One region of the Pseudomonas sp. CFBP 8772 genome, then DNA from elsewhere that is predicted to be linked to it. Evidence: riboswitches for the same ligand, from Rfam matches in the RefSeq annotation. Region 1 holds a riboswitch; each other region holds the start of a gene.
What was found. A riboswitch is a leader RNA that binds a small molecule or an ion and turns the genes downstream of it on or off. The one in region 1 is predicted to bind cobalamin.
Positions count from the first base shown of each region.

Region 2: linked by a shared signal. The riboswitch ahead of IFT99_RS09760 (ABC transporter substrate-binding protein) and the one ahead of cobW (cobalamin biosynthesis protein CobW) in region 1 are both predicted to bind cobalamin.
Region 3: linked by a shared signal. The riboswitch ahead of cobO (cob(I)yrinic acid a,c-diamide adenosyltransferase) and the one ahead of cobW (cobalamin biosynthesis protein CobW) in region 1 are both predicted to bind cobalamin.

Region 1 is NZ_JACYUI010000017.1:29,209-36,538, reverse strand. Features, by position in the region: gene IFT99_RS24315 (acyltransferase family protein) at 1-858, shown strand, start outside; gene nfuA (Fe-S biogenesis protein NfuA) at 964-1,557, shown strand; gene cobM (precorrin-4 C(11)-methyltransferase) at 1,637-2,383, opposite strand; gene IFT99_RS24300 (cobalamin biosynthesis protein) at 2,902-3,336, opposite strand; gene IFT99_RS24295 (CbtA family protein) at 3,339-4,058, opposite strand; gene IFT99_RS24290 (CbtB domain-containing protein) at 4,070-4,279, opposite strand; cobalamin riboswitch at 4,377-4,609, opposite strand; cobalamin riboswitch at 4,735-4,959, shown strand; gene cobW (cobalamin biosynthesis protein CobW) at 5,087-6,160, shown strand; gene cobN (cobaltochelatase subunit CobN) at 6,163-7,330, shown strand, end outside.
Region 2 is NZ_JACYUI010000003.1:656,946-664,275, reverse strand. Features, by position in the region: gene IFT99_RS09770 (ABC transporter ATP-binding protein) at 1-269, opposite strand, end outside; gene IFT99_RS09765 (FecCD family ABC transporter permease) at 266-1,297, opposite strand; gene IFT99_RS09760 (ABC transporter substrate-binding protein) at 1,309-2,310, opposite strand; cobalamin riboswitch at 2,455-2,648, opposite strand; gene IFT99_RS09755 (aspartate/glutamate racemase family protein) at 2,869-3,591, opposite strand; gene IFT99_RS09750 (aldo/keto reductase) at 3,652-4,647, opposite strand; gene IFT99_RS09745 (hypothetical protein) at 4,874-5,038, shown strand; gene IFT99_RS09740 (endonuclease/exonuclease/phosphatase family protein) at 5,051-5,800, opposite strand; gene IFT99_RS09735 (MFS transporter) at 5,958-7,184, opposite strand.
Region 3 is NZ_JACYUI010000008.1:147,851-155,180, reverse strand. Features, by position in the region: gene IFT99_RS17430 (AI-2E family transporter) at 1-792, shown strand, start outside; gene hda (DnaA regulatory inactivator Hda) at 1,009-1,713, shown strand; gene IFT99_RS17420 (NAD-dependent protein deacylase) at 1,722-2,495, shown strand; gene IFT99_RS17415 (C40 family peptidase) at 2,562-3,263, shown strand; gene IFT99_RS17410 (C40 family peptidase) at 3,351-3,887, shown strand; cobalamin riboswitch at 4,015-4,240, shown strand; gene cobO (cob(I)yrinic acid a,c-diamide adenosyltransferase) at 4,348-4,959, shown strand; gene IFT99_RS17400 (cobyrinate a,c-diamide synthase) at 4,956-6,257, shown strand; gene bluB (5,6-dimethylbenzimidazole synthase) at 6,268-6,918, shown strand; gene cbiB (adenosylcobinamide-phosphate synthase CbiB) at 6,915-7,330, shown strand, end outside.

The sequences.
Region 1 (7,330 bases):
CTGGTCATCTACCTGTCAACCGTAGACAAGGACATTCCCGCCGGCCGCTTCATGCTCAACCGTGTCATTCGCATCGTCCCGGCGTATTGGCTGTACACCCTGGTGATGGGCCTGCTGGTGGTTGTCGCTCAGCCGCTGCTGCCCCACCAGGTGGTCGACTGGCAAAGCTTTGTGCTGTCGCTGTTGTTCATCCCCTCGGAAAACCCGGGCGGCTACGGCCTCTATCCCACCCTCAACGTGGGCTGGACGCTTAACTACGAAATGCTGTTCTACGTGCTGTTCTCGATGGTGTTCCTGTTCCAACAGCGTCTGCGCCCGTTGATTCTCGCAGCGGCGCTGTTTGCCATCACCGACGTGCTGGGTCGTTCGGGGCTGGTCAGCCGGTTCTACGCCAATGACATCGTCTATGAGTTCCTGCTCGGCATTTTCGTGGGTGTGATGTATCGCCGGGGCTGGATCAGTGAGCGGTTGTGGCTGCCGTTGCTGGCCATTGGCGCTGCGCTGTTCACCATCGACCATCTGCAACCGGCGCCGCGCATCATCAACTGGGGTCTGCCGAGCGCGGTGATCGTGGTCGCCTGCATCTCCCTCGAACCCTATCTGCGCAACTATCGCCTGCTCAAGACCATGGGCGACTGCTCGTATTCGGTGTACTTGCTCCACGTGCTGGTGCTGTATGCGGGATGGCTGGTCAGTGAGCGTTACGGCCTGAACCCGTATCTGGTGTTTGCGGTGTGCGTACCGGTCATCGCGCTCGGCGCGTGGCTCAGTTATGAATGGATCGAGAAGGGCTTGTACCGCCGCATGAAAGGCTGGCTGGACCAGAGACGGGCAAGCAAGGAGGCGGCGCTGTCCTGACAGACACTGGGTAGCGGTCGGGTCACTTACCCGACTAAAACACTAGGGCTTTGTCAGGCGCAGTTGATTGGCGTAAACTGCGCCCCACGTCTGCGAGGAATTTTCATGACCGCTATTACGATTACCGATGCCGCCCACGATTACCTGGCCGATCTGCTGGAAAAGCAGAACACGCCCGGCATCGGCATCCGCGTGTTTATTACCCAGCCTGGCACCCAATACGCTGAAACCTGCATTGCCTACTGCAAGCCAGGCGAAGAAAAACCCGAAGACACGGCCATCGGCCTGAAAAGCTTCACCGCCTGGATCGACGCGTTCAGCGAAGCGTTTCTGGACGACGCCGTTGTCGATTACGCCACCGATCGCATGGGCGGCCAGCTGACCATCAAGGCGCCTAACGCCAAAGTGCCGATGGTCAACGCCGACAGCCCGATCAACGAACGCATCAATTACTACCTGCAAACCGAGATCAACCCGGGTCTCGCCAGTCATGGTGGGCAGGTCACCTTGATCGAGGTTGTTGAAGAGGAGGAGGCGAACGTCGCCATTCTTCAGTTCGGCGGTGGTTGCCAGGGTTGTGGTCAGGCGGACGTGACGCTGAAGGAAGGCATCGAGCGCACGCTGCTGGAGCGCATCCCCGAGCTGACCGGTGTGCGTGACGTGACCGACCACACCCAGAAAGAAAACGCGTATTACTGAGAAGTGATTGTGTTGCAGGCAAGGCCCCGACGCGTTCGGGGCTTTTTTATGGGCGCTCGGTAAGCGTGACGGGCGCAGGCTAAGGCCTGAACACATGGGCGTGGCCGGCGCGATACAGCGAGGATTCGCTGAACACGTCGTTGCCCAGCACTCTGCCTACCAGAATCAGCGCGGTGCGGCGGAATCCCTTGATCCGCACCTTTTCCTCGATGTTCGCCAGTGTGCCAGTGACCCAGTCCTGGTCCGGCCAACTGGCGCGATGCACCACGGCAATGGGGCAGTCCGCGCCATAGTGCGGTGTCAGCTCGGCGACGATCTTGCCCAGGTTATTGACCCCCAGATGAATCGCCATGGTCGCTTGATGCCGCGCCAGATCGCCGAGACTTTCGCCTTCGGGCATGTCGGTTTTGTCGGCGTAGCGGGTCAGGATCACGCTCTGGGAAATGTCCGGCAGCGTCAGCTCGGTGCCCAACAGCGCGGCGCACGCAGCGGTGGCGGTGACGCCGGGGATGATTTCGAAGGGGATCTGCAGCGCGCGCAGGCAACGGATTTGCTCGCCGATCGCGCCATAGAGACTCGGATCGCCGGAATGAACCCGCGCTACGTCATGGCCTTGTGCATGAGCGGATTTCATCAGCTCGATGATCTGCTCCAGGTGCAGTGAAGCGCTGTTGGTCACCTGAATCGCCTGATGCCCCTCCAGCACCGCCTCAGGCACCAGCGAGCCGGCGTAGATAATAACCGGGCAGGAGCGGATCAGCCGCTGGCCTTTGACAGTGATCAGGTCTGGATCGCCGGGGCCGGCGCCGATGAAAAAAACGGTCATGGGGTGTCCTGATTGGAATTCATTTGAACGATGGTTCGCCGGATGCTTGTCGCTGAATGCACGCGGCCTACTTCTGTAGGACCGGCTTTAGCCGGTAAGGGGCCTGCATGTACACCCTCATATTTGCAGCGTGACGCTTGACGCTTTCCCGGCTGAAGCCGGTCCTACGAGGGTCCGCGGTGTGTCCGTGGGACCGGCTTTAGCCGGGAAGGGGCCTGCATGTACACCCTCATATTTGCAGTGTGACGCTTGACGCTTTCCCGGCTGAAGCCGGTCCTACGAGGGTACGCGGTGTGTCCGTGGGACCGGCTTTAGCCGGGAAGGGGCCTGCATGTACACCCTCATATTTGCAGTGTGACGCTTGACGCTTTCCCGGCTGAAGCCGGTCCTACGAGGGTACGCGGTGTGTCCGTGGGACCGGCTTCAGCCGGAAAGGGGCCTGCATGTACACCCTCATATTTGCAGTGTGACGCTTGACGCTTTCTCGGCTGAAGCCGGTCCTACAATTTGAGCCGGTCCTAAGAGGTTGCGCTCGCCCTGCCGGTTGCGGTTGCCAATGCAAATGTCGCGTGGGGGCTTTTTCGGCGGGGGATGACCAATGTCGCTGGCGAGCCGGTCAACCGCGTCACCATGGCCAACGCGGCGCTTTCCGCCACGCCGTAGCAGCCCGTGCGTTCAAAAGCGATCTCGGATCGATGGCTGAGCTGATCCTCGTAAGCCGCCAGGTCACCTGCGCTGAAGAACCCGACCGTCAGGCCCAGCCCATGACCCAGTTCCAGCAACCCCGCTTCATCGGCTTTGCCATCAATCGACGCCAGGGCAGCAATGTCCGCCGGGGCCAGCTGACACTCCCGCAAACCATCCTCTATCAGTTGCCGAAGCTCCAGCGCCGAGCATCCGCGCTGGCAGCCCAGGCCGACCACCCACAGCGGTCGGTCGCACGAGTCATTCACGGTCAAAGCGCGGGGTTCAAACCCGTGTGCGCCGCAGGCGTTTCACTGCGACGAAACAGCCAGGCGCTGATCCAGCCCAGGGCGATCCAGAACGCGGCATTGGTCAGCAGCGACGCAATCTTGAACTGCGCTTCAAGGGCTTCCGGCGCCAGTGCCGAATGGACCGCCGGTTGCGGCGCGCCGACCATGTGCGGCACCACCAGAATCACCGCGCCCATGACCTTCAGCAGCCAGTGTCTGGCAAATACCATCAGCGCCAGGCCCGCAGCCGTGGACGCAGCGGTGCCGACCCACCAGATCTGTCGTTGGGTCAGGTCCGCCGCGACGGTGCCGGGCAGCTCGGGCGGCAGACCGAGGGTCGGCGCCAGCACAAACACCGCATAACCGGCCAATCCCCACAGCACCCCTTCGCGCGTACTTGCCGGCGTGCGCAGGGTGTACAGCGCCGCCAGCATCAAGGCGAAACCGACCGCGACCACCAGATTGCCGCCGGTGGTGGACAGCACGCGCTGCCAGCCATCTTCCGGCTCCCAGGCTTCTTCGTTATGGACATGAGCCGCCATGGCGTCGTCGGCGTGCTCATGCATCTCGACGGCGGGCGCCTTCTCGTAGGTCTCCGCCTGCAGAATAAGCGGCGCCACCGAGAAGCTCTGCAGCAACGTCAACAACAGGGCGGCCAGCAGTCCGGTGAACCCGGCCGTTTGCGCGATTCGCTTGAACATGGCGGCGGGTCTCAATGGCAAGGGAAGGCGGAGCTGTGACGGGTGTCGTGTGCCGCGTTATGCACCGCATCGATGTGGGAGAAGCCGGCGAAGTACACCAGAAACACACCGAGAAACATCGCGCTGACGGCGGCGACAAGGCGCTGGCTTTGCGTGCTCGCAACGGCCGTCGTGGTGTGTGTGGTGGTGCCGGACGTCTGGCGGGGTGTGCTGGTGGACATGGCGCTTCCCTCTGATGTGGATTCAGCGGACGGAAAGGCGCGAAGACACCGCAGGCCAATTCCGGCAGTGCTCAACAGCGCCCGCCCACCGCGGGTTGTTATGTAACGTTGTCGGGCCGGTCTCCGGGCTCACGAGGGGCACATGTAACAGCCTTCACAGCCGTCGCGCCTTCAAGAATCGCCTTCCCATATCGCTGTGGACACAGTGGATCTGACTCTTCACTCGCTTACCGTTGCGGGGGCAGCACCGGACTGATGCACACCCGAAGGTCTGCACGCACCGGTTTCCCGTTTCACCCTGTGAAGGGCACCCGTAACAAGGTGTGTAGGAGACCACGGGCTGTTTGGCGCGTCAATCGACCCGTCAGTCGGCAAGTCAATCGATGCAGTGATCGGTGCGTCAATTGGCGCGGCAATCATTGCAACGGCGCGATTGACCGGCCTGCGGTCACTGCGTAGCCTTGCGCACTTGAGGTTCGCTGGCCGCTTTTATGAAAGCCACCGGCGCTAAGAAGGGAATGCGGTTTCACGCCGCAGCTGCCCCCGCAACTGTAAACGGACCGCTTCATTGCACAGCCACTGCGCGAGCGGGAAGGCGCAATGAATGCCAGTCGCCTGACGATGCCTGTCAGCGACCGGCCGCCGTGAGCCAGGAGACCTGCCTCGAATCGGACCGCCTGCGAGCGGCCGAGGAATTCCACTACAACCGGGCGGGGTGATCCGGTGGCGAATCGAACCGCGCGCCTGTTTCTGCCGGCCTGCGCTGTTTTCGTCCTCGTTGCCCCGCCGCATGCCTGAGGGCAACCGATGAAAACACTGGCCAAACTCCCCGTCACCATCGTCACCGGCTTTCTCGGCTCGGGCAAAACCACCTTGCTGCGGCACATGCTCGACAACGCCGAAGGCCGACGCATTGCCGTCATCGTCAATGAGTTCGGCGAGCTGGGCATCGACGGCGACATCCTCAAGCAATGCACCATCGGCTGCTCGGAAGAAGAAGCCGTCGGTCGCGTGTACGAACTGGCCAACGGCTGCCTGTGCTGCACCGTTCAAGAAGAGTTCTTCCCGGTGATGCAGGAACTGGTCGCCCGTCGCGGCGACCTCGATCACATCCTCATCGAAACCTCGGGCCTGGCCCTGCCGAAGCCGCTGGTGCAAGCCTTCCAGTGGCCGGAAATCCGCAACGCCTGCACCGTCGACGCCGTGATCACCGTGGTCGACAGCCCAGCCGTGGTCGCCGGCACCTTTGCTGCGTTCCCGGATCAGGTCGACGCCCAGCGCAAACTCGACCCGAACCTGGACCACGAATCGCCGTTGCATGAGCTGTTCGCCGACCAACTGGCAAGCGCCGACCTCGTCGTGCTGAACAAGGCCGACATGCTCGACGCGGACGCACTGGCCGCCGTCCGCGCTGAAGTCGCCGAAGAACTGCCGCCAGCGGTGAAGATCGTCGAAGCGAACCGGGGCCAGCTGCCGATCAGTGTGCTGCTGGGCCTGGGCGCTGAGTCCGAGCTGCACATCGATGGCCGCAAGACCCACCACGATCACCACGAAGGCGACGATCCGGATGATCACGACCACGACGCCTTCGACTCGATCTCCATCACGCTGCCCCAGGCCGATGAATCGCTGTTGCTCGACGCGCTGACCCAGGCCGTCGTCCAGCACGGCATCTTGCGGGTCAAAGGCTTCGCCGCCATTCCCGGCAAACCCATGCGCCTGCTGGTGCAAGGCGTCGGCACCCGGTTCGACAAGCATTTCGACCGCGCCTGGAAGTCAGACGAAACCCGCGAAACCCACTTGGTGCTGATCGGCCAGGAACTGGACGCGGGCGTTCTTGAAGCGCAATTGCGCGCTGCCGTTTCCGCGATCAAAGGCTAACCATGCACCTGCTGCGTACACAGCCCGGCGGCTTCGTTCCCGACGACAGCATCGCTGACCTGGGCCAGACGCCCGCCGAGCTGGTGATCCTGTGCAGCGCCGACTCAAACCTGGCGTTGCTGGCTGAAGTCGCGCAGCAACTGCCGGACGATTACCCGAGCCTGCGCCTGGCCAATCCGATGCAGGTGCAGAACCATGCCTCGGTGGATTTGTACGTCGACGAAGTGCTTCGCCACGCCAAAGTCATCCTGATTTCCCTGCACGGCGGCATCGGCTATTGGCGTTACGGCGTCGAGCGGCTGGTGGAACTGGCGGCCAAAGGCGTCAAGCTGATTCTGGTGCCCGGCTGTGATCGGCCGGACCCCGAGCTGAGCGGCCTGAGCACCGAATCCGCCGAAGACCGCGAGCGGCTCTGGCACTACCTGCGCCAGGGCGGCAAGCACAACGCTCTATCGCTGTTCAGCTTCATCGCCACGCGCTGGCTGGGCGGTGACTATCCCTGGGCCGAGCCGCAAACCCTGCCGCGCACCGTGATTTATCACCCGCAGAACCCCAACGCCGACCTGGCCCGCTGGCAGGCCGACTGGCGCGCGGATCAGCCGGTGGCTGCGGTGCTGTTCTATCGCTCCCACCTGCAAGCGGCGAACACCGGTTTCATTGATGTGTTCTGCGAGCGCTTGTCGGCCCAGGGCTTGAACCCGTTGCCGATTGCGGTCGCCAGCCTCAAGGAAGCCGGTTGCATGACCGCGCTGCAGGACTGGCTCGATGAGGTGGATTGCGAGGTCATTCTCAACACCACCGGCTTTGCTCAATCCAGTCCGGAAGCGCCGGACGTGCGGCCGTTTCGCCGGGATATCCCGGTCATTCAGGCCATTTGCGCCCAGGACAACGAACCGACCTGGCAGGCCAGCGCACAGGGCTTGGGCTCCCGGGATCTGGCCATGCACATCGCGTTGCCGGAACTGGACGGGCGCATCATCAGCCGGCCGATCAGCTTCAAGGACCTGGCCTGGCACAGCGAGCGCAGCCAGTCCGACGTGGTTTGCTACCGCGCCCAGCCGGGACGCATGGATTTCGTCGCCGAACTGGCCCGGCGCTGGGTGCTGCTGGCCCGTACGGCCAACACTGACAAGCGTGTGGCGCTGATTCTCGCCAACTACCCGACACGCG
Region 2 (7,330 bases), on a different contig from region 1:
ACCACCGCCACCTGCCGCGCAATGTCTCGCCGGCTCAACGCCGACAAGCGCTGCCCACCCAGGCGAACGTCGCCCTGGGACGGCGTTTGAATCCCCGCCAGCAACTTCAGCAGCGTCGACTTCCCCGAGCCATTGGGCCCGACGACCCCCAGGTTTTCCCCCGGCCGAATCGCCAGGCTTACCCCGCTGAGCAGTGGCGCGCCCTTGACCGAGTAACTCAGGTCGCTGCCTTCGAGCATGGCGCCGGACACCTCCTGACGCGCGTTCATCGAGGACGATTCCCGCGGACCAGAATCATGGCAAACACCGGCGCGCCCACCAGCGCCGTGATGACCCCGATCGGCAACACCTGACCCTTGATCAACGTGCGCGACAGCACATCGGCGGCAATCATGAACAGCGCGCCGATCAGGGCGCTCAAGGGCAGCAACCGGGCATGGCGCACGCCCGCCACCAGGCGCACCGCATGGGGAATCACCAGACCGACGAAGCCGATGGAGCCGACAATCGACACCATCACCGCCGTCATCAGTGCGGCGGTGAGGATCAGCACCGCCTGCACCCGGCGCACCGGAATGCCCAGGGACGCGGCCGAATCGCTGCCAAACGTGAACGCATCCAGCGCGCGCCGATGCCACAGGCACACCAGCAAGCCGAGGACCACGACCGGCACCGACAGCGCCACCGACGACCAGCGCACGCCGCTGAGATTGCCCAGCAGCCAGAACATGATCCCGCGGGCCTGCTCGGCATTGGCCGACTTGGTGATCAGGAAGGACGTCAGGGCGTTGAACAGCTGGGACCCGGCAATGCCCGCCAGGATGATCTGGCCCGCAGCGGTCTGCCCCCGAGAGGAGCGGGCGAGCAGGGCGACCAGCGCAAAGGCGGCAATCGCCCCGGCAAAGGCGCCGGTGGACAGGGAGATCGTCCCGGCACCGATGCCGATGATCGCCACCAAGACCGCGCCGGTTGAAGCACCGGCAGAAATGCCCAGCAAGTAGGGGTCGGCCAGGGGGTTGCGCAGCAGCGATTGCAAAACCACGCCCGACACCGCCAGCCCTGCGCCGCAGGTGGCGGCAACGATGGCCCGGGTCAGCCGGTAATTCCAGACAATGCCCTCATCGATCGGGTCCAGAGGAAAACCCGCGGCCCACAGCTTGTTCGCCATTACCTGAACGATCACCGGCAGGCTGATCGACGTCTCGCCAATCGCCACGCCCGCGAGCACCGCCAACGCCAGTAATGCGATGGCCCAAGCGCCATGCCCGAAGATGCGGACGACGCTCGACCGGAGCATGCCGACAGACGTCATGGCGCGAGAGTGGCCCCGGCCAGCTGTTCGATACCGTCAAACAGCCGCACGCTGGACTCCATGGCGCTGGCGTCCATGATCACGATGCGATTGTTTTTCACTGCATCCATATTGCGGGTGACCGGATCAGAGCGGAGGAAGGCCAGCTTCTTCTCGTGATCGTCAGCCGGGAAGCGGCGGCGGTCCATGCGCGCGATGACCAGCACGGTCGGGTTGGCCTTTGCGATGGTTTCCCAGCCCACGGTCGGCCATTCCTCATCGGAGTCGATGACGTTGCGCATGCCGAGGGTGTCGAGCATGAAGTTGGGAATGCCCTTGCGCCCGGCCACGTACGGATCGACGTTGATGTCAGGGCTGGAAAACCAGAACACCGCCGAGACGGGTGGGTTGGCATGGGCTTTTGCCTGCGCCACAGCTTTGGCCAGCCGCCCCTGATAATCCGCGATCAGGGGCTCGCCACGGTCTTGCACATCGAAGATCTGCGCCAGCTGACCGAGGCTTTTGTACAGCGTTTCGATGCGGAAGGCTTCGAGGCGCGTGCCGTCGGCGCCGACCCGGTTGTTCTTGCCCTCGCAGTCGGACGGCAGGATATAGGTGGGGATGCCCAAGTCGCGAAACTGCTCGCGGGTGCCGACCGCGCCCTGTGGGCCGACCATCCACTCAAACTGCACCGGGACGAAATCCGGGCGTTTGCCGATCACCGATTCGAAGCTCGGCGCATTGTCGGCCAGGCGCTCGATGCCGTCGTTGAGGGCTTGGTACTGGGGCAGGACGGGGTTGAACCACAGTGACGTGCCCACGACCTTCGGGCCCAGGCCAAGGGCATAGAGCATTTCGGTGGCGGCCTGGCCGATGGTCACGGTTTTCTGCGGCGCGTGGTTGAACGTCAGCGCTTGGCCACAGTTGTCCACGGTCAAGGGGTAGGCCGTCGACGCCGCGAGCGCGGCGGTGGGCAAGGTCAGCGTGACGAACAGGGCGGCGAGGCGGCGCAGCGGCATGAACAGCGATCTCCAGAAAGCCTGATTGCTTGGCGAAGCAGGCGCTGGAAAGTCCATCCCGGCAGGCGCCCTGAAAGTGGGGGCGCGCACAGCGTGCGCGAAACGACGCACGAACGGGAGTCCTTCCCCGGACACCCCGCCGGTGAATGAATATGCTGGCCGGCAGGTCTCCTGACTGGCGCTTCATTGCCATGCTTCGGCCTTCCCGGGGTGACCCAGTGGCAAACAGGAAGCAGGGCTCGGCGCCTACAGTTGCGGGGACAGTTCCGTTTAAGCGCGATGACGCGCCCGGGATTCCCTATTAATTCCGAGTGGAAACCGGCGGCGGGGATACTAAACGATTCGGCGGGTGGAGGCGAATGCAGCGGTGGTGCGCCGGAGATGTATTGGCACCTCGCAGTAACTGGACGGACGCAACACCTGTGGGAGTGAGCTTGCTCACGAAGAGGCGGTACATTCACTTGATCTTCAGCGGCTGGAATGCCGTCTTCGCGAGCAAGCTCGCTCCCACAAGGTATGTGTTTGCAGCGCCATCGGCGTGAGCTCAACACCACCGGCTTAGAGCTTAAACGGCCAACCGACGATCTTCTTCGGCCGTGGCGTGGCGTAGGTCCGCACTTTGGAGGTCTTCAGTCCCAGGCGCACCAGCGATTCCGCCAGTGCCACCGCCGCGGTCACGCCATCCACCACGGGCACGCCAGCGCGTTCGCGGATGAGTTGATCCAGCCCGGCCATGCCGCCACAGCCCAGGCAGATCACCTCGGCCTTGTCCCGGTTCACCGCTTCGATGGCCTGCTCGACGATGGCCTTGACCGCACGCTCCGGCGATTCCTCCAGCTCCAGCACGCTCATGCCGCTGGCCCGCACCGAGGCGCAGCGCTCGTACACCCCGGCCAGCTTCAGGCGGTCTTCGATCAGCGGCACGGTGCGGTCCAGCGTGGTGACCACCGCGTATTTATGCCCCAGCAGCATCGCCAGGCTGGCCGCCGCTTCGGTGATGTCCACCACCGGCACGTCGAGCAGCTCCTGCAAGCCTTCGCGGCCATGCTCGCCGTAACCGGCCTGAATCACCGCGTCATAAGGCCCTTCGTAGGACATGACCCGGTCCATCACCGCGATGGCCGCCAGGTAACTTTCAAAATTGCCTTCCACCGACTCGGCGCCGAAGCGCGGGGTCAGACCAATGATCTCGGTGCCGGGCGAGGCCACGCTGCGGGCCTGCTCGGCGATGGTCTCGGTCATGGATGCGGTGGTGTTGACGTTGACGATCAGAATTCGCATGGACAGATCTCGCGCAGGGAACAAAGCCGGGCGTCTGGCCCGGCGTCATTGGCCACGATATCAGTCTTTGCCGGGGACCGGCGCCTGCAGGGCAATGAAGCCCTGATCGCGCATGGCTTGCCAGAAACCATCCGGCACCTGTGCGTTGAGCGCAGTAACGTCTTCGATGATCCGCGACGGCCGGCTCGCGCCCGGAATCACCGCCGCCACCAGGGGGTTGGCGAGAACGAACTGCAGCGCTGCGGACTTGATGTCGACCTGATACTGCCGAGCGATTTCCTGAATGTGCGCGACCTTGTCGAGCATCGCCTGGGACGCTTCCTGGTACTCGAAATGCTTGCCGCCCACCAGCACGCCGGAGCTGTAAGGCCCGCCGACGACGAACTCGGCGTTGTGCTGACGGGCCTTGTCGAACAGCCGTTGCAGCGGCTGGTCATGGTCGAGCAGGGAATAACGGCCAGCGAGCAGGAAGCCGTCGGGCTGGGCTTCTTCCAGGTCCAGGGTCAGTTCGCACGGCTCGACGCGGTTAACGCCCAGGCCCCAGGCCTTGATCACGCCTTCTTCGCGCAGGCGGGTGAGGGCGCGGAAAGCGCCGGTGCGGCCGATGTTGAAATGCTCGATCCAGGCATCGCCATGGGCGTCCTGGGCGACGTCGTGGACAAACACGATATCCAGTCGGTCGGTGTTCAGCCGTTTCAGGCTCGCTTCAATGGAACGCAACGTGGCGTCGGCGGAGTAGTCGGTGACAATCTTGTTTTTCAGGCCTTCGGCGAAAGGACCACTGCGCGTTTCGGTGTCGATCTCATCGGAAATCAGCCGGCCGACTTTGGTGCTCAAGGTGTACTGGTCGCGGGGGATGCCCGCCAGTGCCTTGCCCACCCGCTGCTCGGACAGGCCGGCGCCGTAGATGGGTGCGGTGTCGAAATAGCGGATGCCCTGGTCCCAGGCGGATTGAACGGTGGCTGCCGCTTCGTCTTCGTCAATGGTGCGAAACATATTGCCCAAGGGCGCGGAGCCAAAGCCGAGGCGGCCGATGATCTTGTCGTGCAGACTCATGGGGATTATTTCCTGTGCGGTGAGGCGTGTCTGGATGCGCGGCTCATGACGCCGTCTTCGCCCGATAAGGAACCGCGCGAGGAAAGCGGCGAGGCTTGTTTACTGACTGCTGATTGCCATAGGTGTTCTTGATAGTGTCGACAGGTCTTGTTGCACCTGAGGCGCCTGCTAAGCTCCACGCATTGAATAGAGTCTTCAGCAAACCTACCGAAACGAGGAAACTGCCATGCAATCTCACTCCCCCGATGCTGCGCCGCTTGCACCGCACCCCGGGCATCAGCCCGATGAGCCGGAAACGGAACTCGATGCCGATATGGATCCGGGGAACGAAGACCCGGGCTCCCAGTTTGATCGTGACGCCACGGTTCCCCTGATCGATCCGGATAAATGACGGCGTAGCTCATTACAGATGCACTTCGACCGCCAGCGGCAGGTGATCGGACAAATGCGTCCACGGCCGCGTGCCGAGGATTTTCGGATCATGGCTGGTGGCGTTGCGCAAATAGATACGGTCAAGGCGCAGCATCGGAAAGCGCGCGGGGTACGTTTTCGCCAGCCGGCCCTGACTGCGCTCGAAGGCTTCGTGTAAATAGCCGCAGCGCTGAAGACGCTTGTTGCCTTGCAGCTGCCAATCGTTGAAATCGCCGGCGATGACCACCGGGGCGTCCTCGGGCAGGGAGTCAAGCAGGTCGCAGAGCAGGTTCAGCTGCAATTGCCGATGGCTCTCCAACAGGCTGAGGTGCACACAAATCGCATGGACTTCCGCATGCCCCGGCACCTGCAGCACGCAATGCAAGAGTCCGCGGCGCTCCGGCCCGGTGATGGAAATGTCCAGATTGCGGTAATGCAGGATCGGGTATTTGGACAGCAGCGCGTTGCCGTGATGACCGTCGGGGTAAACCGCGTTGCGGCCATAGGCGAAGTCCGTCCACATGCTGTCGGCGAGAAATTCGTAGTGCGGCGTGTCGGGCCAGTCTTCGTACTTGGCGGCATGGCGGTCATGCCCGCCGAGGACTTCCTGGAGAAACACCAGATCGGCACCGGTGCTGCGCACGGCTTCACGCAATTCCGGCAGGATGAAACGCCGGTTCAGTGCGGTGAAGCCCTTGTGGGTGTTCACGGTCAGCACGCGCAGTTTGTGGACTTCGCGCAACGTGGCCGGGTCCGGAGGGGTAGCGTTCGAGCCAGAGGGGTCGTGGGTCACGCCCTCACTCCTGTTCGGGGGATGTGCTATTCCGACCGGGACGCGAGGCGGCAGTTCAGCTTTTAGGTGGGACCGGCTCTAGCCGGGAAGCCGTACCGCGCGTCCTCTACACCCGCGTATCGATCGGCGCCCTGCGTGACAGCACCACTGCCAGTGTCAATGCCGCCACCGACAACAACGCCGCAAAGAAGAAAATCCAGCCATAGCCCATGCCCAGCGCCACGGCACCCATCAGCGGTCCGGCAATGGCCAGCGCCAGGTCGAAGAACACCGCGTAAGCGCTGAGCCCGGCACCGCGACTGCTGTTGGGCACCTGCTTGATGGCTTCGACGCCCAGCGCGGGATAGACCAGCGACAGACCAAAACCGGTCAGCCCTGCGCCGATCAGGGCGAAGGTGGTGTCGGGTGCCAGCCAGAGCAGCAACAGACCCAGGGTTTCCACGGTGATGCAGACGATCGCCGAGCGAAAGCCGCCAAAGCGGTTGATCGCGTTGATGAACAGCAAACGCGCGACGATGAAACAGATGCCGAACACCGTCAGGCACCAGGCCGCGCCTTCCCAGCCACGGGCCACGTAAAACAACGTGATGAACGTCGTCAGCGTGCCGTAGCCGATGGAGGACAGGGTCAGGCTCAGGCCAAACGGCGCCACCCGGCCGAACACCGAGAAGAACGGCAGGCGCTCGCCGCGCACCACCGGGATCGCCGTTTTGTTGCGGATCAACAGCAACGCCCCGGCCGCCAGGACGAACAGCACCAACCCCAGGCTGGCAAAGCCCAGCGCTCCGACCATCACCACGCCAAGGGGAGCGCCAATGGCGATGGCGCCGTATGACGCAATGCCATTCCAGGAAATCGAGCGGGCGGTGTGCTCCGAACCGACCTGGCCGATGCACCAGCTGATGGTGCCCACGCCGATCAAGCCCTGGGACGCGCCGAGAAACAGGCGGGCGATGATCAGGATTGTCAGGCTGACGTCTGCGAAACGCTCCAGGAGGATCGCCGCCAGGGTCAGCACGCCGCTCAACGCGATGCCGGACAGCCCGTAAACGATGGCGCGCTTGGTGCCGATGGTGTCGCAGATACGCCCGGCCACCGGGCGACTCAACAGCGTCGCCAGGTACTGCGCACCGATCACCAGCCCCGCGACCACCGCGCTGAAACCCAGCTGGTTGTGCACGTAACCGGGCATCACCGCGATGGGCAGACCGATGCACAGGAAGGCAATGAAGGTGTAGACGACGATGGAGATGATTTGCAGGGTGATCGCCATCGAACTGGCGTCGCTGGCAGGCGTGTTGACAGGCGAAACAGGCGGCTGGGCGGCAGACATGGGGACTCTTCGCTGGAGCGGTGGGAGTGCCGCATCATCGCCCGTGGGGTCGGGAAATGAAAGCTGGCTAACGGTTTTTATCCGGGGTCAGACGGCGGCCGGACTTGCCCGTTCCCGGCTAAAGCCGGTCCTACGAGTGTTCGCAT
Region 3 (7,330 bases), on a different contig from region 1:
CTCGACTGGCTGCAGCACACCGCGATGCCGTGGGCGCAGGCCAAACTGGGGCTGGCAGAAGGGTTCTGGAAGTTCGACAAGGTCAAGGCGGCGATCTCGGAGCACATGGGTCAGACCGGCGACATCGTCGGCATCGTCCTGTCCCAGGCCACCACCTCGACCCTGGCGCTCATCGGCTGGCTGACCAATCTGGTGCTGATCCCGGTGGTCTGTTTCTACCTGCTGCGTGACTGGGACGTGATGATGGCGAAGGTGCGCAGCCTGCTGCCGCGTCATCGCGAGAAGAAAATCGTGGCACTGGCGGATGAATGCCATGAAGTCCTGGGTGCGTTCATCCGTGGCCAGTTGCTGGTGATGGTCGCGCTGGGCGTGATTTACGCCGCCGGCCTGATGCTGGTCGGGCTGGAGCTGGGGCTGTTGATTGGTGTCATTGCCGGTCTGGCGGCCATCGTGCCCTACATGGGCTTCGTCATCGGCATCGGCTCGGCGATTCTGGCCGGGTTCTTCCAGTTCGGCGGCGACCTGTACCCGATGCTGGGCATCGTCGCGGTGTTCATGGTCGGTCAGGCGCTGGAAGGCATGGTGCTGACGCCGCTGCTGGTGGGTGACCGCATCGGCCTGCACCCGGTGGCGGTGATCTTCGCGATTCTGGCGGGCGGCGAGCTGTTCGGATTCACCGGTATCCTGCTGGCGTTGCCCGTGGCGGCGGTGATCATGGTCCTGGTACGCCATGTTCATGACCTGTACAAGGATTCGGACATCTACGGCGGTCTGGACGACCTGGATCTCTGATTCCCGCGAATCAGGATTCGTGAAGGCGCGCGGTGTTCACCGCGCGTCTCTTTCCTCCACGGGATTTTCCCGTAATCCCCTGTCATACCAGTGACCGGCGCAAGCCTTTGATTTTGCTGGCGGTCTGCCGCATTGTGCGGCCAGCCCTGCGGGTATAGACTTTGCACACTTTTCACAGAGGCCCCTTGGCGGTTCGTCACGAACCGTTCAGCCAGCATGAAACCAGTTCAGCTGCCCCTGAGTGTGCGTCTGCGTGATGACGCCACCTTCATCAATTACTATCCAGGCGCCAATGCCGCTGCACTCGGCTATGTCGAGCGGCTGTGCGAAGCCGAGGCCGGTTGGACAGAAAGCCTCATCTATCTGTGGGGCAAGAACGGGGTAGGGCGCACGCATCTGTTGCAGGCTGCCTGCCTGCGCTTCGAACAGATGGGCGAGCCGGCGGTTTACCTGCCGATGGCCGAACTTCTCGATCAAGGCGTCGGCCTGTTCGATCATCTGGAGCAGTACGAGCTGGTGTGTCTGGACGATTTGCAGGCGGTGGTTGGCAAGCCTGAGTGGGAAGAAGCGTTGTTCCACCTGTTCAACCGCCTGCGCGACAGCGGCCGACGCTTGCTCATCGCCGCTTCATGCTCGCCCCGGGAGCTGCCGGTCAAACTGGCGGACCTGAAATCCCGGCTGACCATGGCGCTGGTGTTCCAGATGCGCCTCTTGTCCGACGAAGAAAAACTCCGCGCTCTGCAACTGCGCGCGTCCCGTCGGGGCCTGCACCTCACCGATGAGGTGGGGCATTTCATCCTCACCCGCGGTAAGCGCAGCATGAGCGCGCTGTTCGACTTGCTTGAGCAACTCGATCAGGCATCGCTGCAGGCCCAGCGCAAGCTGACCATTCCCTTCCTGAAAGAAACCCTCGGTTGGTAAACGAGTCCGTGGTCGATCCGGCCCTGGTCCTGCAAACCGCAGCAGCCTTGCGCCACGCCACGCGGATTTTGATCATTACCGGTGCCGGCCTGTCGGCGGATTCAGGGTTGCCGACCTATCGCGGCGTCGGTGGCTTGTACAACGGCGAGACCGACGACGGCCTGCCCATCGAAATGGCCTTGTCCGGCCCGATGTTGCGGCGTGATCCGGCGCTGTGCTGGAAGTACATCGCACAATTGAGCAGCGCTTGCCTGGGCGGACGTCCCAATGCGGCGCACTACGCCATCGCTGAATTGCAGCGGCGCAAGCCCCAGTGCTGGTTATTGACGCAAAACGTCGACGGCTATCATAGGGCGGCGGGCAGTCCGCCAGAACGGCTGATCGAGATCCACGGACAGCTGGCGCCGCTGTACTGTCAATCTTGTGGCGCCGTAGATCCGCAGTTAAGCGAGCACCTCAGTCGACCACTGCCACCGCTGTGCCCCCGCTGTAGTGGCGTTTTGAGGCCGTCGGTGGTGTTGTTTCAGGAAATGTTGCCGGATTTGGCATTGAATGTGCTTCAGGAGGAGATGGCAAAAGGTTTTGACGCTGTGCTCAGCATCGGAACCACCGCCAGCTTCCCGTACATTCATGAGCCCATGCTGCGCGCTCGGGTGACGGGCGGCTTTACTGCCGAGATAAACCCTTCGCCGACCGATCATTCCGCGCACATGGATGCGTTTCTGAGGTGTAGAGCCTTAGAAGTGATAGACGACATCGTAAGTCACATTTGTTTCGATTGAATTTGCAAATGGGTACGATTGAAGGCATAGTCTCGGCTTCTTTACACTTCAGCCACGGTCGTGCACATGCTAAACCGCTTCGCACCCCTCGTGCCTCTCGCACTCGTCACGCTGTTGTTCGGCTGCGCGGCCCAGATGCCGACGTCGCAACAACAGTCGCAAAGCCCCCAATTCCGGGACTCTGCCACCGCTCAATCCGCCAGCAAGCGTGCTGATTACGCATCCTCCGTACTGGATGACGAAGTCGCGACCGAAGATGAACTCGCTCAATTTGCCGATAACAAGCCTTACCGCCTGCCGGTTCTGGCTGACAGCATCCTCGAACGCGGCAAATCCTTGATAGGCACTCGCTATCGCTTCGGCGGTACGTCGACCACCTCCGGTTTCGATTGCAGCGGTTTCATCGGTTATCTGTTCCGTGAAGAGGCGGGCATGAGCCTGCCGCGTTCTTCCCGCGAAATGATCAATATCGATGCCCCCCTCATCAAGCGCAATGACCTCAAGCCGGGCGATCTGCTGTTCTTCAGCACCGCCGGCCGCGGCCGTGTCAGCCATGCGGGCATCTACTTGGGCGATGATCAGTTCATCCACTCCAGCAGCCGTCGCAGTGGCGGAGTCCGTGTCGACAGCCTCGACGATGCCTACTGGGCCAAGACGTTCATCGAAGCCAAACGCGCGCTGGCAATGGCACCTGTAACGGCATCGTCAACGGTACCTGCAACTACCACCGCGATGACCTCGACTACAATCAAGCGCCAGCACCGTTAATTCCGGGCGCGAAAAGGGCCTGACCCTCTTGCGCGCAATCCCGGCTCTCGGCAAAGTAAGCTGCACCCCGCACAGGTTGTCGTGTTTATGTCGTTAACGGTTCGCCTGATCGTCGCCTCCCTGGCTGTGCTGCTGGCCGCATGTTCCAGCACGCCACCGCCCGCTCCACGCAAGGTCGTCTACCGGCCTGTGGTGTCCGCTCCTCCCCAGTTTTCTTCACCGCTTGCCGACGACGTCCTGTTGCGCGCGATCGGCCTTGTCGGCACGCCCTATCGCTGGGGCGGCAACACGCCTGATTCGGGTTTCGATTGCAGTGGCCTGATCGGCTACGTCTACCACGACGCCGCGGGCATCACCCTGCCTCGGTCGACGCGGGAAATGATCACCCTGCGCGGGCCTGACATCGATCGCAGCCAGTTGCAGACCGGTGATCTGGTGTTCTTCGCCACCAGCGGCGGCTCCCACGTCAGTCACGCCGGCATCTACGTCGGGGAAGGGCGGTTCGTCCACGCGCCAGCCACTGGCGGCACGGTCAAACTCGACAGTCTCGACAAGCCGTATTGGCAAAAGGCCTGGCTGAATGCCAAGCGCGTCATCCAGCCATCGAACCTGGCCAGGCAATAGCGACTTCCTGAGCACTGTGCTCATCCGCTGTTGCTGGGTGAGCACGTATGCCTTTCAGGGTGAAATCCCGTTTAGCCGGAGGCGGTCTGCCTACGGTTCGATTGACGCTCCCGAGTCAACCCTCTAACCTTCGCGCCATGTTTCAGGTGCCCGGGACCCGTCAGGTCCGCAGGGTGAAACAGGGAAGCCGGTGCGATTGCTCGTGTGATCAATTCCGGCGCTGCCTCCGCAACGGTAGATGAGTCAAAGCCACGCACAATGCCACTGTGTTCGCTGAACATGGGAAGGCGCCTGGCCTGCCACGGTTGTGGCAACTCGTGAGTCCGGAGACCGGCCTGATCCATCGAACAGCATCACGGAGGGCGATGCTCTGCTGCAGGCCGGGTTTTGCCCAGTGCCTGCTGACAGTCTTTGCCTGTGCCCTCCGTTTGCCACACTTGCCCTCAAGCGGAGAGCTGAGATGAGCGAATCCCCCGAACGTGACGAACGCCACCTGGCGCGCATGCTGCGCAAAAAGGCGGTGATGGACGAGCGCATTTCCAGCGCGCCCAATGAATGCGGGTTGCTGCTGGTCCTGACCGGTAACGGCAAAGGCAAGAGCAGCTCGGCGTTCGGCATGCTTGCCCGCGCCATGGGCCACGGCATGCAGTGCGGCGTCGTGCAGTTCATTAAAGGCCGGCACAGCACCGGCGAAGAGCTGTTCTTCCGCCGCTTCCCTGAACAAGTGCGTTACCACGTGATGGGCGAGGGCTTCACCTGGGAAACCCAGGACCGCCAGCGTGACATTGCCGCCGCCGAATCCGCCTGGGCCGTGACCCGTGAAATGCTCAAGGACGCCTCCATCGGCATGGTCGTGCTCGATGAGCTGAACATCGCCCTCAAGCACGGCTATCTGGACCTGGAGCAGGTGCTGAGCGACCTGCAGGCACGTCCGCCGATGCAGCACGTGATCGTCACCGGTCGCGGGGCGAAGCAGGAATTGATCGACCTGTCCGACACCGTGTCCGAAATCGGCGTGGTCAAGCATGCCTTTCAGTCCGGCATCAAGGCGCAGAAAGGCATCGAGCTGTGAGTGAGCGCCCACCGCGGCACTGCCCGGCAGTATTGATCGCCGCCCCTGCGTCCGGTCAGGGTAAAACCACCGTCACCGCCGCACTGGCCCGCTTGCATCGCAATCAGGGCCGCAAGGTGCGGGTGTTCAAATGCGGGCCGGACTTTCTCGACCCGATGATCCTCGAGCGCGCCAGCGGCCATCCGGTGTATCAGCTGGACATGTGGATGATCGGCGAGGACGAAAGTCGGCGCCTGTTGTGGGAAGCCGCCGCGGAGGCCGACCTGATCCTCATCGAAGGCGTCATGGGCTTGTTCGACGGCACGCCGTCCAGCGCGGACCTGGCCCGGCGTTTTGGCGTGCCGGTGCTCGGGGTAATCGACGGCACGGCCATGGCCCAGACCTTCGGCGCACTGGCGCTGGGACTGGCGCGGTATCAGCCGGATCTGCCGTTTGCCGGCGTGCTGGCCAATCGCGTCGGCACCGTGCGCCACGCGCAGTTGCTGGAAGGCAGCCTGACCGAAGGCCTGCGCTGGTACGGCGCGCTGTCCCGTGAAACCGGCATTGAGCTGCCCAGCCGGCACCTCGGCCTGGTTCAGGCCAGTGAACTGAATGACCTCGACATGCGCCTCGACACTGCTGCCAACGCGCTGGCCAGTACCTGCGACGCTACGTTGCCGCCGGCCGTGACCTTCACCGCGCCCGACTTCGTTCCCGCCGAGCCGTTGCTGACCGGCGTGAAAATCGCCATCGCCCACGACGAGGCGTTCGCGTTTTTCTATGGTGCCAGCCTTGACCTGCTACGGGAGATGGGCGCCGAACTGTCGTTCTTCTCGCCGCTCCGCGACCGGGAATTACCCGACGCCGACAGCCTGTATCTACCCGGGGGCTACCCGGAATTGCATCACACGGCGCTGGCCGAAAACCACAGCATGCTCGCCGCGATTCGTGCGCACCACGCCGCCGGCAAACCCCTGCTCGCCGAATGCGGCGGCATGTTGTACCTGCTCGATGCCTTGACCGATGTCGACGGCCAGCGCGCCGAAGGGGTGGGCTTGCTCAAGGGTGAAGCCGTGATGCAGAAGCGTCTGGCAGCCCTGGCCCTGCAATCGGTCGAGCTGCCGGAAGGCACGCTGCGTGGCCACACCTATCACCACTCCCTGACCAGCACCGAGCTGACGCCGATCGCCCGCGGCCTCAGCCCCAATGGCGGGCGCGGTGCCGAAGCGGTGTACCGGGAAGGGCGCATGACTGCGTCGTACGTGCACTTCTACTTCCCCTCGAATCCCCAGGCGATGGCGGCGCTGTTTTTGCCATGAGCCCGCTCCTATGACTGACCACACCTTCACCGACCCCGAACGCGCTGCCGTTTACCGCGCCATTGCCGAACGGCGCGACATGCGCCACTTCTGCGGTGGCACGGTCGCGCCGGAGTTGCTGGCCCGTCTGCTCGAAGCCGCACACCACGCACCGAGCGTTGGCCTGATGCAGCCGTGGCGCTTTCTGCGCATCACCGACCCGGCCTTGCGCGCGCAGATTCAGGCGCAGGTGGAGGAGGAGCGCGTTCGCACCGCTGAAGCTTTGGGCGAGCGGTCTGACGATTTCATGAAGCTGAAAGTCGAGGGCATCAGCGATTGCGCCGAAGTGTTGGTCGCCGCGTTGATGGATGACCGCGACAAACATATCTTCGGCCGCCGCACCCTGCCGGAGATGGACATGGCTTCGCTGTCGTGCGCCATTCAAAACCTCTGGCTGGCGGCGCGTGCCGAAGGCCTCGGCATGGGTTGGGTGTCGCTGTTCGACCCCCAGGCCCTGGCCGATCTGCTGCAGATGCCAGCCGGTTCGAAACCCCTGGCGATTCTGTGCCTGGGCCCTGTAAAGGAATTCTACCCGGCGCCGATGCTGGTGATGGAAGGCTGGGCGCAGCCGCGCGCGTTGCAAGAGCTGGTCTACGAGAACACATGGGGAGTGATTGCATGAGTGTGGCGTTATTGAGCGTCGCCGGAGTCGCGCTGGACGCGCTGCTCGGCGAGCCAAAACGGAACCACCCACTGGTGGCGTTCGGCCGTTTCGCCGAGCGTATCGAACAGCGCCTGAACGCCGCCGGCCGGGGCTGGCGCAGCCATGGCGTGAGCGCATGGTTCATCGCCGTCATTCCGCTGACCCTGATCGCCACGTTACTCAGCTGGCTGCCGTTCGTTGGCTGGCTGGTGGACGTACTGGCGCTTTACTGCGCGTTGGGCCTGCGCAGTCTGGGCGAGCACGTCGAGCCGGTTGCCCAGGCGTTGCGCAGCGACAATCTGGACGAGGCGCGCCGCCGGGTCGGTTACCTGGTCAGTCGCCAGACCTCCGAGCTGGACAGCACTGAAGTGGCCCGTGCGGCCACGGAATC